2 linked regions of the Mesorhizobium opportunistum WSM2075 genome follow. The protein of the gene in region 1 interacts with the protein of each later gene in a pairwise test. Links are inferred from orthologs where the notes say so. Each region holds a gene or a part of one and is shown on either strand. Other genes may lie near its edges.

Region 1 (8,157 bases):
GGCGATTGCCGCGCCGCCGAGGGCAAATGATACGGCCATTCCGCCCTTGAGCGGCGGCGCTTCGGCCCTTGCGATCCACTCGCCGCCGGCGGCGAAAATCACCACCAGCAATGCCGCGATGGCGGCGTAAACAAAGTCGCGGTCGAGATTGCCGAAGGTGAACCAGAGCGCCAGCAGGATGACCAGCGGCACGATGACGGCCCATGCCGCCCAGGAGGCGGACCGCGGCCAGGAGGAGGCCGCGAACTTCCAGGCTGCCCAGAGACCGGCGCCAATGAAGACCAGGCCCAGCGCGATGCCGATGCGCCATGTCAGCGCGTTGGAGGTTGCAAGCGGCAGTCCATCGACACCAAGAGCGCCGCCCGAAAAATCGGAAGCGATCGAGGTCGGCGGGATGATGCCGAGATAGATCAGCACCGTCGCCAATCCGGCGGCGAAAAGCAGGGGCAGCGCCAGCGGTCGATAGACCGCGACGGCCACCATCGCGGCAAGCAGCACTGCCGCCGGCAACGCATCGCCGGCGGCGGCGAAGACCGGGTCGACCGACAGGCCCAGCGCCGAGAATGCGACGAACAGCCCAGGCACGATCGACGGCCAGTCGAAAGCCCTCGCCGGTCCGGTCTCGTCGCCACGACGGCCGAGCCAGACAAAAGCGAGCACGGCGAGCGTGGCCGCATTGATGAACAGGATGACGGAGAGGTTCGCCCCCGGTGCGTCGGTCATGTAGAGGATGGTCCAGATGCCGGTGCCGAAAAAGGCCGCCGCCATCAGCAGCTTCCAATCGCGCATGCGGGCGATGACGCCGGTGGCGGCAAGCACGATCGCCAGATAGCCGAACAGCGCCCAGGGATTGGGCGCCTGCGAGGCGATCAGCACCGGCGTCACCATGGCGCCGACAAGACCGATGCCCGCCAGCGCCTGGCCGTGGACGAGAGCGGCCGCGATGGTCGCCACGCCGATGGCGCCGAGCAACGTGAAGGCGAGCGCCGGCCCGATGAAACCGTAAATGCCATGGGCGGCGTAGACGGTGCCGAACAGGATGAAGGCACCCGCCGCTGTCAGGATTGCCGGAATGTAGGCGCCCGCGGCGCCTTGCACGGGCATCTTGAAGCCGGTGCGGCGGATGAACTCGCCGCCCGCGACCAGCACCAGCCCGAGCACCGCGGCCATGGTGAGCCGCACGCCGGGACCGAAAATGCCGGCCTCGATGGTGTAGCGGATCAGGAACAACCCGCCCAGCGCCAGCGCGATGCCGCCCACCCAGACCGCCCAGCGGGTGCCGAGCGCCGTTTCGACATCGGATTGGCGGGCGGCTTTCGGCGTTGTGGCAGGTTCGGTGGGCTTCGTTGCCTTCGGCTCGCCCGCGGTCCATGGCCCGGACATGATCTCGTCGGACGGAGCTTCCGCTTCTGCAGCGGGCATCGGTGCGGCGGTCGGCTCGCTCACTGCTGCTGGAGCTAGATCCGCCGCTGCCGCCGGCACCGGCGCCGCGTCCTCCTTGCCATGGGTGGCCGCCAGTTCGTACGGCTTGACCGCTGGTGGCACGGCGCCTGAAAGGACAAGGCTGCGCAACGCACCAAGTTCGCGCTCGATCAGGCCGATGCGGCCTTGCTGGCGCGAAATGATGACGAACAAGGCGATGATGGCGACAAGGCCGATCAGGCTCTCAAACATGGCGGTTCCCCCAAACCAGGCCAGTTTTCACTGACGTTTCGTCTCACTGACATTCAAATACGGCGGCTAGGCGGCAACTGGACGGCTGGAAAACTCAACGTGCCGCCAGATTGGCGGCTGGAAATATGGAACATGTCTCGGTGCCGAAAGCCAGCAGCTTGCCGCCGGCATCCTTCAGCGTCGCTTCCGAAACGGCAAGCGTACGGCCTTTGTGGACCACCTTGCCTTCGCAGACCACCTCGCCGGTCCTGGGCGTGATCGGCCGTGTCAGATTGACCTTGAATTCCGCGGTCGTATAGGCCTCGCCCTTTTCGAGCAGTGTCTGCACGGCGCAGGCCAAAGCCGAATCGAGAAGCGTCGCCGCCCAGCCGCCATGCACGCTGCCCAGCGGATTGAGGTGACGCTCGCCCGGCATGCCGTGAAAAACAGCGCGCCCTTCCGAGACTTCGGTGAGGGTGAAATTCAGCTGAAATGAGATCGGCGGCGCCGGATATTTGCCATCGACGATGCGCTGCAGCAATTCCAGGCCGGTATATTCCAGGATGTCGGCGTGCGGGATCGTGCCCAAGCCGAGCGGCGAGACGCGGCCCGGATAGAGTTCAACCTCGCTCATGTGATGATTTCTCTGGCGGCATTCTCTCCGGCAATGGTCTTGCGCGCTGCATGATGCTTGCGCAGTGCGGCAAGAAAGCCGAGGCGGGCATCCGGCTGCTCGATGGCGCGCGGCTCATAGACGTGGCGGGTGAAGAAGAAGCCGGTGAGCCGGAAGGCGTCCTCGACAGCTCCGGGATCCGCGCGCAGGCCGGAACCGCGCTGCAGAAACGCCGGCAGCGCCAGCATCTTGTCGCGCCACGGCAAGCCTGCTTCACGCGACACCGCGCGCCCCGACTTCGGCGAGACATAGGCGAGGTCCTGTTGCGTGCCGGTGGCGGCGCAGCGGCTGAGATCGAGGCCGAAGCCGAGTTCATCGAGGATCAGAAGCTCGAAGCGTGCCACCAGTTCGCCGGCGGCATCGGCGTCGTCGAGATGGACGATCATCACCGAAAGCGCTTCGTAAAGGCCGCCATGGGCGTCGCGCTCCGGCAGCAGACGCAGATGCGCCGCCATGGTCTGCAGCCCGTAGACGGCGATGGCGCTGTCCATGAGCCGGGCGGCATTCATCTCGATCGGCTCGGCCTGGAAGGTGCCGAGATGCTCGTCAAGGCGTGCCCGCCACAAGAGATCGACGCGATTGCCCGGCTGCAGGACAGGCTGCTGTTTGCGCGAACGGCCGCCGCGAACGAGACCGAGATGGCGGCCATGCGTGCGCGTCATCACCTCGAGAATGGCGCTGGTTTCGCCATGCTTGCGGGTGCCGAGAATGATTCCCTCGTCGCGCCATTCCATTTCTAGAGCTTTTCACCGATCGGGTGGCGAAATCAAGGTATGGGCTTGCGCTGGGACCGACTCTTGCAACAGCACATAAAAAACCGCCCGCAGCAAATGCTGCGGGCGGCCTGGTAAGGTCAGTCGATCGATTAGAAATTGCGCTGGAAGCGGACGATACCGCCAACGCTGTCCTTCTTGTCGGCCTTGGACCAGTTGCCGTAGAGGGAGGGATTGCCGTAATTGCCGTAGTGGTCCCAGTCGACTTCGGTCGTGACCGTGAAGCCCGGGACGATGGTGTAGGCGACGTTCGCGGCGAGAGCGTAGTTCTTGTCGTCATCAGCCGAAGCCTGGACGTTGAACGCGGTCTTCTCGTTGAACTTGTAGGTGCCGCCACCCCAGACAGCCCAGTTGCCACCCCAGGGCTTGTATTGGGTGCGGCCGCTTGGAGCCCAGACATCGCTGTTGTCTGTCGTGCCATAGCCGCCCATGACGAACAGCGACAGTTCCTTGGTGACGTTGACGTCCAAACGGACCTTGCCGGCGACTTCCTCGTAGTTGCTGTCATAGGCGACGACGCCGGTGATCGCACCCCAATCGGCCTTGTACTTCAAACCGCCGACGACGTGCGGAACATAGCTGTCGATCGTGTTGACGCCAGTGCCTTCTTCGAGCGAGATCACACCCGTGAAGCCGCTGCCCGCGTCGAAGTAGTACTGGACAACGTTGGTGTCCTTGATGCCATACGGGATAATCGTGTCCTGGATGACGTTGCCGGCATAACCGATGAACTGGTCGTATGCCGTTTCATCCTTGCCGACGCGCAGGCCACCGAGCTGGATCCAGGCGAAGTTGAGAGTGGTGGTCTTGTTGCCAGCTTGCCAGCCAGTGCCGTCACCTGAATAGTCGCCGGAGGAGTTGCCGAACTGGAAGCGAGTCTCGGTAAAAGTCTTCAACGTGCCGAGCTCGGTTTCCTGGCCGGTATAAGTCCTCAACGTGAAACGCATGTTCTTATAGTAGGTGTCGTGCCTATCGCCGTCCATGTGATCGGCAACGTTATTGACGCCATCCAGCGTACCGGAATCGCCGACGCCCATGTCGTAGCGGAGATAGCCGCCGATGCGCAGGCAGGTCTCGGTGCCCGGGATATAGAAGTAGCCGGCGCCGTAGACGTCGCAGATCTTGACGTATTCGGCCGGTTCCGGCTCGGCGACGACGACAGCGTCCGCGGCGCGCGCGCCGGACACCGCGACCAGTGCCGCGGCTGAGCCGAGAAGAAGGCTCTTGATATTCATTTTCTGACCTCTCCAGTCAAAGTTAAAAATGGCTTCGGATTTGTGGCTGGCGGATATGTTTTCCCGCCTCATCCCCACAACGAAAAAGGCTCGCACCGCGTCCCCTTTTCGCGGCGAACATACCCATCAATCGTCCGCCTTCAATGACGGTTTTGGAAATAACGTCGATTCCGTGAACAGAATAATCCTGTGTTGCACAAATAACACTTGCCATTTTAGCGAATGGCACAATTGGAACAACGTCATATATTCAATATATACACGAATAATTTCCCGGCTAAATAGGTGTATATGCATGGCATCACTACAAAACGCTGGAACTCGCGAGGCCATACCTGTTCCAAATTACAAATACGCAGCTGTTTTTTTGCCCGACGCATCGCCAGGCGACATTCGTCCCTTGGCAACGCCGACGGCCCTGGCATCCGCGGCGATACGGTCGGGAGGCCGTCCGGCAAGACTGTGAGATGGCGCCAATCGGGACGCGGTGCCCGGTAGCAGTCCGTGGCCGGCCTCCACATCGGCTCCGCCCCGGCTGCCGAGCAAATAGGCCAGCCCTTCAGAAATATCGGAAATCTTTCAGAAACTGCTCGGGATTTTTGGCGGCACAAGAAGCAATAAGGGCAGGTCGGCCAGAGCGGTCGATCAACGGCCGGACACATTCGGCTCGTCTCCAGATGCAGGTCGACCGATCGGGCAGCCCGGCGACTTCTCCTGACCAATCTGCCCGTCGAGAGGACCTGACATGATTTCCCTCCTGAGCATGGTGCGAAGGCACCAGCTGACCACCTTCTTTTCACTGGCGCTTGGCCTGACCTGGCTGGGCTTCATCCCGTTCTGGCTGTCGAATGGCGACAGTATTCCCTGGTTTACGTTTGGCCCGATGGCCGCCGGCTTCATCGTCGCCTCTCTTTCCGGAGGTTGGACTTCAGTCAAGGCGATCCTCGCCTCGATGGTAAAGTGGCGGGTGCATCCGACATGGTACCTAGTGGCCTTCGGCCTGCCGTTCGCAACACAGCTGACTTCCATCATGATCAATCCGCTATTTGGCGCCGCAGCACCAGCCTGGGCTAATATTCCGGCGTTTTCCGAGATGGTGCCGATCATCGCGCTCTACGCCATCTTCAGCGGCCCGCTCGGAGAGGAGCCCGGTTGGCGGGGCTTTGCGACATCACGTCTGCTCGCCAGTCATTCGGCGCTGGCCGGCAGCCTGATCCTCGGCGTGATCTGGGCAGTCTGGCACTTTCCGCTTGGGCTGGTCGGCGACCTCAGCCTGTACGGCACGATCAATGTCTTGCTGGCTGCCGTGGTCTTCACATGGCTCTACCAGAATACCGGCAGCGTGCTTCTCGCCTTCATCATGCACTTCACCCACCAGAACAGCGTGCGCTTCCTGGGCCAGGTGTTCACGGGCGGGGACTACGTGCAGCAGCAATGGCTCGGTGTCGGCATTTGGGCAGTCATCGCGGTCATCATCGTCGCCCACTATGGCACGGAAAGTTTCGTGCGCAGGCCAAAGACGCGGTTTGCCGTCGCCGGCACAGTCTAACCCAACGCAATTGTCGCGGCGCCCGAAGCCAGGCGCTGCGTCTTTCTGGCGATGAAAGTGCACTGGCCCTTGACCCAGCCCGCTCGCCGTAGGCCAATGCCGGCATGGCTTCAGGAGCGGGCCTTTGATGGCGGTCTCGGCCACCGGTCAGGTTTTTCAATTCGGCGGTTTTACGCTCGATCTGGGCAAAGGCACGCTCAGCCGTGCCGACCAGCCGGCCTTCCTGCGCCCGAAAGCCTACGCGTTGCTGACCCACCTTGCCTGCCACATCGGCCGCGTGGTGCCGAAATCGGAGCTGATGGATACGGTCTGGCCTGGAGTTTTCGTCACCGAGGATTCGCTGACGCAGTCGGTGCGCGAAATTCGTAAGGTGCTGGGCGAGGAACGGGTGCGGACGGTGTCGAAACGCGGCTACATGTTGGTGCCGGAGACGGAAGCAGTACCCGAATCCGGCGCACAGCCAATCGTGGCGGTGCTGAGATTTCGCAACGACGGCGCGGATCCAGCCAATCAGGAGATTGTCGACGGTTTTGCAGAAGACATCATCAATGGCCTTGCCCGCTTCGGCACGGTGACAGTGCTGGCGCGCAATTCGAGCTTTTCGTTCGCCTCCCATTCGCCCGCCGAGTGGCCAGCCATCCGCTCGCGAATCGGCGCCGATTATCTCGTTGAAGGCTCGGTGCGGCGACAAGCGGAGCGCATCATCGCCGCGGTCAGTCTGATCGATGCCGCCAATTCAGCGCAGCTCTGGGGCGATCGCTACCAGGCCGAGGCTGCCGGGCTGTTCACGATCCAGCAGGACATCGTCGAGCAGATCGTCGGTCGGCTGGTGGTCAAGGTCAGCAATGCCGGACTGACGCGCGCCTCGCGGCGGCCGGTGACCAGCCTCGCCTCCTATGAGTTGGTATTGCGCGGCGTCGCCTTGATGCGCGACCCGGCGCAAAGCGACCTGAAGGCAGCTGCGGCACTGTTCGAGGCGGCGATCTCGAAGGATCCTTCCTATGGCCTCGCCCACACGTATTTGGCGCTGTCCTATGTGCTGAACAGCGAATTCGGACCTACCAGCAGTTCCGTGCTGGCAAAAGCCCGCGATCTTGCGGAAAGGGGTATCGCGCTGTCTCCCGACCAGGCGACGGCGCACCGCATTCAGTCGCTGGTCCGGCTCAGCATGCGCGACCATCAGGCCGCCGAGCATCATTTGCAGATCGCGCTCGAGCTTAATCCTGGCGACGCCGAATGCATCGAGCAGATGGGCCATCTTCTGACGATGCGCGGCCGACCGCTCGAGGCGCTCAGCTGGCTGGCGCGCGCCATCAGGATCGACCCGCTCAATCCTCACTGGTACCAATACGATCGATCGCTGGCGCTCTACATGCTGGGCGAATACCGGCCGGCCGCGGAGGCATTGGAACTTGCGACGCGGCCAACGCCGTGGATCCGCACGCGCCTGGCCGCCTGCTATGCGCAACTCGGCAACATGGAGGCGGCAACACGCCAGGCGGCGTTGATCAATGCCGGTGGCTTCGATTTTTCGCCGGTCGACTATGCGACAACAGTGGTCCCGTTCGAAAACGCCGTCGACGCGGAGCATCTTGTCAATGGCGTATTGCTGGCGCTGGGACGGCGACGTTAGATCCGGTGCCGTTACCTCACAGCTTATATGGCGTGGCGACCAACCAGCTGACGAGTGCTGTGTCGATTTCGACCTTAGTGCGGGAACTCCAGTCCCATCTCGCGGTAGCGCTCGGGATCGTCGCCCCAGTTTTCGCGCACCTTCACGAACAGGAAGAGGTGCACCTTCTGCTCGAGAATGCCCGCGATTTCCATCCGAGCCGCTTGGCCGATGGCGCGGATGGTCTCGCCCTTGTGGCCGAGCACGATCTTCTTCTGGCTGTCGCGCTCGACATAGATGGTCTGGTCGATGCGCACCGAGCCGTCCGGCTTCTCTTCCCATTTCTCGGTCTCGATATGGGAGGAATAGGGCAATTCCTGATGCAGCCGCAGATACAGTTTTTCGCGCGTGATCTCAGCCGCGAGCTGGCGCATCGGCAGGTCCGAAATCTGGTCCTCCGGATAGTACCAGGGGCCGGCCGGCAGCGCCTGCGCCAGATAGTCGAGCAGGTCCTTGCAGCCGGAACCGGTCAGCGCCGAGACCATGAAGGTGCGCTTGAACGGCACTTTTTCGTTCGCCGCCGCGGACAGCGCCAGAAGCGTCTCGTGCTTGACCCGGTCGACCTTGTTGAGGATCAGCGCCATCGGCTGGCGCACGTCCTT
Region 2 (8,051 bases), 5.4 Mb from region 1 along the record:
CGCTGAAGCCGTCGGGCAGGCCTGCCTTGGCCAGCAACTCCTTGGCCTTGGCGACGTCGAGCTTGAACGGGTTCTCGTCCAGTTCACCGAGCACGCCCTTGGGCAGGAAGGTCTGATGGATTTCGCCGATGCCCTTGAGGATGGTCGAGCTCAGCGCATCGTAGTCGACGAGATATTTGAAGGCCTGGCGAACCTCTGGTTTGGCCAGATTCGGGTTCTTCTGGTTGAGGCTGATGTAGTAGACCGTGCCCTTCGGCGCGCTGGTTGTGGTGAGGTCGGCGTTCTTGGCGATCGCGTCGAGGTCGTTCGGCTCGAGATTGCGAGCGACGTCGATATCGCCGGCTTCGAGCGCCAGGCGCTGGGCCGAGCTTTCTTTCATGTTGCGGTAGATGACGCGGGCGAGCTTGGCCTTCTCGCCGTAATAATTGTCGTTGCGCTCCATGACGACGGCTTCGTTGGCGCGCCATTCACGCAGCTTGTAGGCGCCCGAACCGGCGTAGCCGGTCTTCAGCCAGGCATTGCCGAAGTCGTTGTCCCATTTGTAGTCGGCGCTCGGCGTGACCGCGGCGACATGTTCCTTGACCAGCTTGGCATCGACCACCGAAGCGACGGTTGCCGAGAGGCAGTTCAGCACGAAGCTCGGCGCATAAGCCTTGTCGACGGTGAACTGGAAGGTGGTGTCGTCGACCGCCTTGGCTTTTTCGGTGACGTTGTCGCCGCTGATGCCGAACTGGTCGATGATGAAGGCCGGGCTCTTGTCCAGCTTGACGGCGCGCTCGAACGAATAGGCGACATCGGCCGCGGTGATCGGGTTGCCGGAGGCGAACTTCAGGCCGGGCTTGAGCTTGAATGTGTAGGTGAGACCATCGTCCGAAACGGTCCAGCTCTCGGCGAGATCGGGCTTGACCTTGGAGGTGTCGCTGAGATCGAGACGGACCAGCAGATCGTAGGTGTTGCCGGTGACCTCGGCGGTCGACAGCTCGAACGCCTCGCCCGGATCCATGGAGATGATGTCGTCGATCGCGAAACCTTCGACCAGCGTATCTGCGGGCGTGACCGCACCTGCCGGCGCGCCGGCCAGAAGCAGCGCGGACATGGCGGCACCAGCAAGCAAGATGCGGGAGCGTAGAGCAAACTTTTCCATCATCATGGTGATTGTTCCCTGTTTTGTTGACCTGAGTTCCCGGCTCAGGGTTGCAGTATTCTTTTCGGGGCCGGCCATGGCCCTCTGCCCACTTACCGTCGTGGTTTTTGTCCAGTTGGTCAACACCATATTCGGCGACCTCGTGGCGAGCAACGCGCATTAATGCGACGGTTCATTGGACCAGAATGGCAGGCGGCAAGTCGACGCATATTCAGTCCAATCGGGCCCGCGTATCGAGAAAAATCTGCCAATTTCGGCGCTATTTCAGCGCGGTAACCAGGCCGGCGTCGGGAAAGCAGGTCGAGGCCTGTCCGTTCTTGGCCTGCCATTTGCCGATCGAACGGCGGGTCTTGAAGCCGGGCAGGCCGTCGGCGCTGCCGACGTCATAGCCCTTGGCCTCCAGGGTCCGCTGCAGTGCGGCTATGTCGGAGCGGTGGAGATCGCCGACCGGACCCCAGGCGCCGGAAAAATTGGAGTCGCCGTGGGCGATACGGTCGGCGCCGTGGCCGATGAACAGCGCGTAGAGGTCGCTGGTGTTGTATTCCTTCAGCACGTAGAAATTGGGCGTGGCGATGAAGGCAGGCCCACTGCGGCCGGCCGGCATGAGCAGGAAGCCCTCGGCCTTCAACTCGCTCGCCGGAAACGGCTTTTCGCCGACACGCTTGATGCCCAGCGCTACCCATTGCGAGATCTTCTTGCCCTGGTCGGGGCCTTCCAGCGAACAGGAGACCGTCTCGGGCACGGTCACCTCGAAACCCCAGCCACGGCCCTTCACCCAGCCATAGTGGACGAGATAGTTGGCGATCGAAGCAAGCACGTCCGGCGTCGAGTTCCAGATGTCGACGCGTCCGTCGCCGTCAAAATCCACGGCATGCTTCAGGAACGAGGTCGGCATGAATTGCGGCTGGCCGAGTGCGCCTGCCCAGGACGATTTCATCGCGCCGACCGGGGCAAGCCCGCGCTCGACGATTTCGAGCGCGGCCAAAAGCTCGGTGCGGAAGAAATCCTTCTTGGTCGACATGAAGGCCTTGGTGCCCAGCACCTCGAAGGCGTCGTAAGGCATCTTTGCCGCGCCGAAGCCGGTCTCGCGGCCCCAGATGGCCAGCAGGATTTCACCGGGCACGCCATAGCGTTTTTCGATCGCGGCAATCGTCTTGGCGTTGGCGGTTTCGCGCGCGCGTCCGCCCGCTGTGACGGCGCCAATGGTCTTCTCGGCGAAATAGGCACCGGGCGAGCCGAATTCGGCCTGATGCTGCTTCTGCGGCGTCTTCGGCTTCTCGCCTGGCATGACAAGGTCGGGCAGCTTCAGATTGGGTTTGATGCCGTCGAAGGCGGCGTCGAAGGTGCTTTTCGAGATGCCTTGGGCCTTGGCTTGCGGCCAGAGGTCGTTCTGCAGCCAAGCGCGGAACTGGTCGTCGATCTTGGCGGCGGAGGCTGGTGTGGAAAAGACGAGGAAGGCAAGTGCAGCCAGGAAAAATGCGAGACAGAACTGGCGAAGTCCACGCTCTGTGGCGCCCCCCTCTGGCCTGCCGGCCATCTCCCCCTCAAGGGGGGAGATCGGCAGCTTCAGCTCCGGCTCTCTTCTTGCAAAGTTGGAGATTAGTGAAGGTCGTGACGACAGCCGATCTCCCCCCTTGTGGGGGAGATGTCCGGCAGGACAGAGGGGGGCGCCGTAAGGTGCTGTCATTTCAGAACCACCCCCGTCAAAACGCCGTCCGCGACCTAAGTGCAGCCGCCAGCGTGCCTTCGTCGAGATAGTCGAGTTCGCCGCCGACCGGCACGCCATGCGCAAGGCGCGTCACCTTGATGTCGAAGCCGGACAGTTGGTCGGTGAGGTAGTGCGCGGTGGTCTGGCCCTCGACCGTGGCGTTGACGGCAAGGATGATTTCCTTGACCTCGCCGCCGGCGACGCGGTCGATCAGCGAGCGGATGTTGAGCTGGTCGGGGCCGACGCCGTCGAGCGGCGACAGCGTGCCGCCGAGCACATGATAGCGCACGTTCATCGCCGCTGCCCGCTCCAGCGCCCAGAGATCCGAGACGTCCTCGACGACGATCAAGGTGGTGGCGTCGCGGCGTGGATCGGTGCAGATCATGCAAGGATCCGAGGTGTCGACATTGCCGCAAGTGGAACAGATGCGCACCTTGTCGGCGGCTTCGCCCATGGCGGCGGCGAGTGGCGACAGGAGCTGCTCCTTCTTCTTGATCAGATGGAGAGCCGCACGCCTGGCCGAACGGGGGCCAAGACCCGGCACCTTGGCCAGGAGTTGGATCAGGCGTTCGATCTCGGGACCGGCGATTCGTTTCGACATCGCTCTGATCTAGGATTTTTCAGAGCGCTTTGGAACATCCCGCGGCAGCGCATGACGCCCCATGCTGCCATGCGACGCGGATCAGTTGGTTTCGAGCGGCCGGCCCTGGCTGACGATCATCGCGCCAATGGCGTCGGTGTTCTCGGGTGTCGACTGGAATCCCATCGACGCCTCTTGCGGTTCGCCCTGGACCGAACTGATGATTTTTTTGTTCAAGGTTCCGCCGAAACGGGCGGCATCCGGTTCTTCCATCGGCTCCTGCATGGCAACTGCCACCGGCTTCGATGCGACGCGGGCAGACTTCGCCGAGGGTGCCGCGGCCGCGGTCACGTAGGTCTGCTGGGCAGGGGCAGTGGCCATCTTGAACGGGCGCGCCGGTTCGACTGCCGCAGTCACATAGGCCTGTTGTGTTGGGGCCTGTTGTGTTGGGGCCTGCTGCTGTGCCGGGGCGTTGCGAACAAGCTTCCTGTCCGAGCGAACCGGCTCCGCCGAGGCAACCATCGTGACCGGGACGGCCGGCTTTTCTGTCTCCACCGAGGCAACCATCGGCTCATCGGGCAGCGGCTGCCAGTTGCGGCCACGTTTCTCGTAGAAGGCGTTGCCGCCGGCAACCATGGTGTAGTGCATGTTCTTGTAGGGGAAGCGCAGGCCGGCGGTATGGAAATACATGGTGTTCTTGAGCTTGGCCTTGCGCTCGCCCTTGAGCACGGCGTCGGCGGCTTCCTCGACATCGGGCATTGCGCGCGAATTCATCGGCCTTGTCATGACGCCGGGCGCGAACTGTCCAGGCTCGCCCACCACCTGGCAAATGGTGCTGCCATGGTTGCCGGAGCGCAGCCGGTTCATCACCACGGTGCCGACGGCGATCATGCCGTCGCGGCTCGAGCGGTTGGATTCGAAGAACATCGCCCTTTCCAGGCATTCCCTGTCCTTCGGCGTGTGGCTGTAGGCGCGCGAACTGAGGAAACTCGGCGTGATGGCGTCAGTCAGGCTGGCAACGGACATGCCGTGCGACGTGGTCTGGCTGCATGCAGCCAAGAACAGCGGAGAGGTAACGACGCCGAGCAACAGCGGCGCCTTCCATCGCGTGACAATCAACAGGTAACCCTCTCACTTCACTTCGATGCCCGCCCCCAGGCTGCGGCAAGAATGAGACACTTTCGGGCAAAATGATGGCCAAAACGTTATTAGCAGGGTACTGTTGCATAATTAGCACAATTTCTTGGCTTTTCAGATAGATCGAGCCATCGTTTCACAAAACCGATGACCGCTTTCTCTCTGTTTCGCCGCAATTCGGAAGGGGAAATCCGAATCACGCTCTTCCTGAACCGCTCTATCGTCCTGCCGCCGCCACGGCCGGCTGGCCGGGCTCGAGTTCCTCGACTTTCTCAGAAAACAGGCCGCGTGCGAGGAAGAGCCTACGAGCGTTCCTGGCCGCCGGCGCGATCCTTCCCGGCCAGTCGCTGTGGATGAATTCGGCCTTGGTGAAGTCGGGATTTGTTTCGGAGGCCGCCTCGAGGAATTCGGCGATCTCCAGCACGACCGCGCGCTCCTCCCTGGAAAGCGCCGACGTGCCGGCCTCGATCGACGGGCGGTGGACGAAGTCCTCGAACAGATAGAAGTAGCCCTTGATGCCGACGAGATCGACGCCCGCGTCGCAATCGGCGAGGATTTCCAGGATCTCGTAGATCCTGTTGCGGATACGCTGCTCGATCAGTCTTTCGGACGGCTCATCGGTCATGGAGCTGCGGCCGCCGGACCTAGAACGGCAGTTTCATTCCCGGCGGAATCGGCAGGCCGGCGGTCAGCGCCTTGGTCTTTTCCTGCATGATCTGCTCGACCTTGACCCTGGCGTCATTGTGCGCGGCGAGCAGCAGGTCCTCGAGGACTTCGACATCGTCCTCCTTGAACAGCGACGGATCGATCTTCAGCGACTTCATCTCGAATTTCCCGGTCAGGGTGACGCTTACCAGGCCGCCGCCGGACTGGCCGGCGGCTTCGACCGTGGCAATCTCGTCCTGCATGGCCTGGAACTTGGCCTGCATTTCCTTTGCCTTGCCCATCAGGCCGAGAAGATCTTTCATGGTCCGATCCTTGTTCTTGGTTGGTCGGGGTTCTTGGTTTGTCAGGCGTCGTCGTCATCCGCCGGCGGTTCGACCGGCACTTCGGCTTGGTCCGCGTCCGCTTCCGGCGCGTCGGGAATGCGCACGTCGATGATCTTGGCACCGGGAAAGCGCGCCAATATGGCAGCCACGGCCGGATCGCTCTTGGCATCGAGGAAAGCGTTCTCGCGCCTGGTCGATTCCATTTCGGCCAGCGTCTGTCCGCCCTCTTCCTTCGACAACGAGACGAGCCAGTTGCGGCCGGTCCAGGCGCGCAATTTCATCGTCAGGTCGTTGAGCAGCATCTTGGGCGCATCGTCGGTCAGGCTGACGTCGATACGGCCGGGCTCGATGCGCACGAGGCGAATGCAGCGCTTGACCAGCACCTTGAAGGCGATGTCGCGCTGCGCATCGGCAAGCGCAACGATGTCGGCGAGCGATTTCAGCGGTACCGGCTGCGCCTCCGGCGCCGGCGGCGGAGGTGCTACGAAGGCGACCGGCGCAGGGGTGGCCTCGACCAGCCGCATGGTCTGTGCGCCGCCCTGCCCGGATGGCATGCGGGTCTGCGCGACCGCGCTGGCGCCGCCGCCATTGCCGGGACCCGCGGGCACCCCATTCGGGCGCGGCGCGCCATTTTGAACCGGAGAAGCGCCCTCGAGCGATCGCAGCGCCTCGTCCAGTGTCGGCAGGTCGGCGGCATGGGCCAGCCGGATCAGCACCATTTCGGCGGCGCTGACCGGCCGGTTGGAGGACTGCACCTCGGGAATGCCCTTGAGCAGCATCTGCCATGTCCGCGACAGCACCCTGACCGACAGCGCCCGGGCGAAGTCGGCGCCACGCTGCCGCTCGTCCTGCGACAGCGAGGCGTCGTCCATGGCGGTCGGCACGAACCGCAACCGGGTGACCAGATGGTTGAACTCGGCAAGATCGGTCAGCACGGCGGCCGGATCGGCGCCGGTGTCGTATTGCGCGCGGAATTCGGCCAGGACCGCCGCCACATCGCCTTTCATCACATGTTCGAACAGATCGACGATGCGGGCGCGATCGGCGAGGCCCAGCATGGCCCGTACCGCTTCGGCGCTGACGGAGCCGGCGCCATGGGCGATCGCCTGGTCGAGGATGGAGAGCGAATCGCGGGCCGAACCCTCGGCGGCGCGGGCGATCATCGCCAGCGCGTCGTCGTCGACCGAAATGCCTTCCTTGCCGGCAATCGAGGAGAGATGCGCGACCAGCGCGCCGGCATCGATGCGCCTCAGGTCAAAACGCTGGCAGCGCGACAGGACGGTGATCGGAACTTTGCGGATTTCGGTGGTGGCGAAGATGAATTTCACGTGCGGAGGTGGTTCCTCCAGCGTCTTCAAAAGGCCGTTAAAGGCCTGTGTCGACAGCATGTGCACTTCGTCGATGATGTAGACCTTGTAGCGGGCCGAGACCGGCGCATAGCGCACGCGTTCGATGATGTCCCTTATGTCGTCGATGCCGGTGTGCGAGGCGGCGTCCATCTCGATGACGTCGACATGGCGGCCTTCCATGATCGCTTGGCAATGCTCGCCGAGCACGGCAAGGTCGACCGAGGGCTGATCAACGGTGGCGGTCTTGTAATTGAGCGCCCGCGCCAGAATGCGCGCAGTGGTGGTCTTGCCGACACCGCGCACGCCTGTCAGCATCCACGCCTGGGCGATGCGGCCGGTGGCAAAGGCGTTGGTGAGGGTGCGCACCATCGGCTCCTGGCCGACGAGCTCGGAGAAGTTCGAGGGACGGTACTTGCGCGCCAGCACGCGATAGGCAGCGGCCTTTTCATTTCCCGCTTCGCTCATTCGCCCGTAAAGCTCCAAAAGGCTGCGCCCGAAGGCGGCCGATTCCTGCGCATAGTCTCGCCCGCGCTGCAATGCGTCGTCAATGTCGCGAGGAGGGCCGATGAGGTGGGAGGCTGGAACAATGACCCGTTCCGGGCTCGTTAGGGCTGCTTCCTTCCGGACCTGACCCGGTTGGCGAGTGGATCGTCCACCACCAACCTCCCGCTGTCCATATCGGCAATTGCGCGACGAAATGCAAGTGCGCAAGCGAATCGAGATCATCCCCAAGAGATTCGCTTGCAGCCCCGATGCAGCCGCTCTAGCGTTCATGGTTCGAGGAAACCAAGAAAAGCAAAGTAAGGGAAACGCCGATGTTGCCGGGCCTCAAGGCCGGATTCACGCTGGATGCCCGGCTGGAGGCGGACAGCGAGCAGTTGATGTGGCTTGGGCTGTGCGAATTGCGGGTGATGAACGATCGCCGCTGGCCATGGTTGCTGCTGGTGCCGCAGCGGCCTGGCGCGGAGGAAATCCATGACATGACCCCGCTCGACCAGGCAATGCTGACCTTCGAGACCAATATGGTGGCGCAGGCGCTGAAGAAAGTGACCGGCTGCACCAAGATCAACACCGGCGCGCTCGGCAACATCGTGCGCCAGCTGCATATCCATATTGTCGCCCGTTCCGAAGGCGATGCCGGCTG

What was found.
Region 2: the proteins of recO (region 1) and recR interact in binary tests that used the Escherichia coli proteins (3 or more experiments, as listed by UniProt). The link is inferred for Mesorhizobium opportunistum WSM2075 from one-to-one orthologs.

Annotation. Positions count from the first base shown.
Region 1 is NC_015675.1:5,415,381-5,423,537, forward strand. The notes cover bases 1,173-4,048. They hold recO (DNA repair protein RecO), read right to left. Parts: upstream 3,061-4,048; coding sequence 2,284-3,060; downstream 1,173-2,283. Other genes in these bases: MESOP_RS26245 (DUF2339 domain-containing protein), read right to left, coding at 1,173-1,674; MESOP_RS26250 (PaaI family thioesterase), read right to left, coding at 1,769-2,287; MESOP_RS26260 (porin), read right to left, coding at 3,192-4,048. In the rest of the region: more of MESOP_RS26245, read right to left, coding at 1-1,172; more of MESOP_RS26260, read right to left, coding at 4,049-4,334; MESOP_RS26265 (CPBP family intramembrane glutamic endopeptidase), read left to right, coding at 5,080-5,883; MESOP_RS26270 (winged helix-turn-helix domain-containing tetratricopeptide repeat protein), read left to right, coding at 6,011-7,516; GTPase Era, read right to left, coding at 7,591-8,157. UniProt on the Escherichia coli protein: Involved in DNA repair and RecF pathway recombination.
Region 2 is NC_015675.1:56,897-64,947, forward strand. The notes cover bases 1,651-4,420. They hold recR (recombination mediator RecR), read right to left. Parts: upstream 3,454-4,420; coding sequence 2,848-3,453; downstream 1,651-2,847. Other genes in these bases: MESOP_RS00265 (lytic murein transglycosylase), read right to left, coding at 1,651-2,681; MESOP_RS00275 (cell wall hydrolase), read right to left, coding at 3,535-4,420. In the rest of the region: MESOP_RS00260 (ABC transporter substrate-binding protein), read right to left, coding at 1-1,150; MESOP_RS35495 (hypothetical protein), read left to right, coding at 1,095-1,307; more of MESOP_RS00265, read right to left, coding at 1,404-1,650; more of MESOP_RS00275, read right to left, coding at 4,421-4,551; MESOP_RS00280 (hypothetical protein), read right to left, coding at 4,787-5,194; MESOP_RS00285 (YbaB/EbfC family nucleoid-associated protein), read right to left, coding at 5,214-5,537; MESOP_RS00290 (DNA polymerase III subunit gamma/tau), read right to left, coding at 5,579-7,372; MESOP_RS00295 (HIT family protein), read left to right, coding at 7,723-8,051. UniProt on the Escherichia coli protein: May play a role in DNA repair. It seems to be involved in an RecBC-independent recombinational process of DNA repair. It may act with RecF and RecO.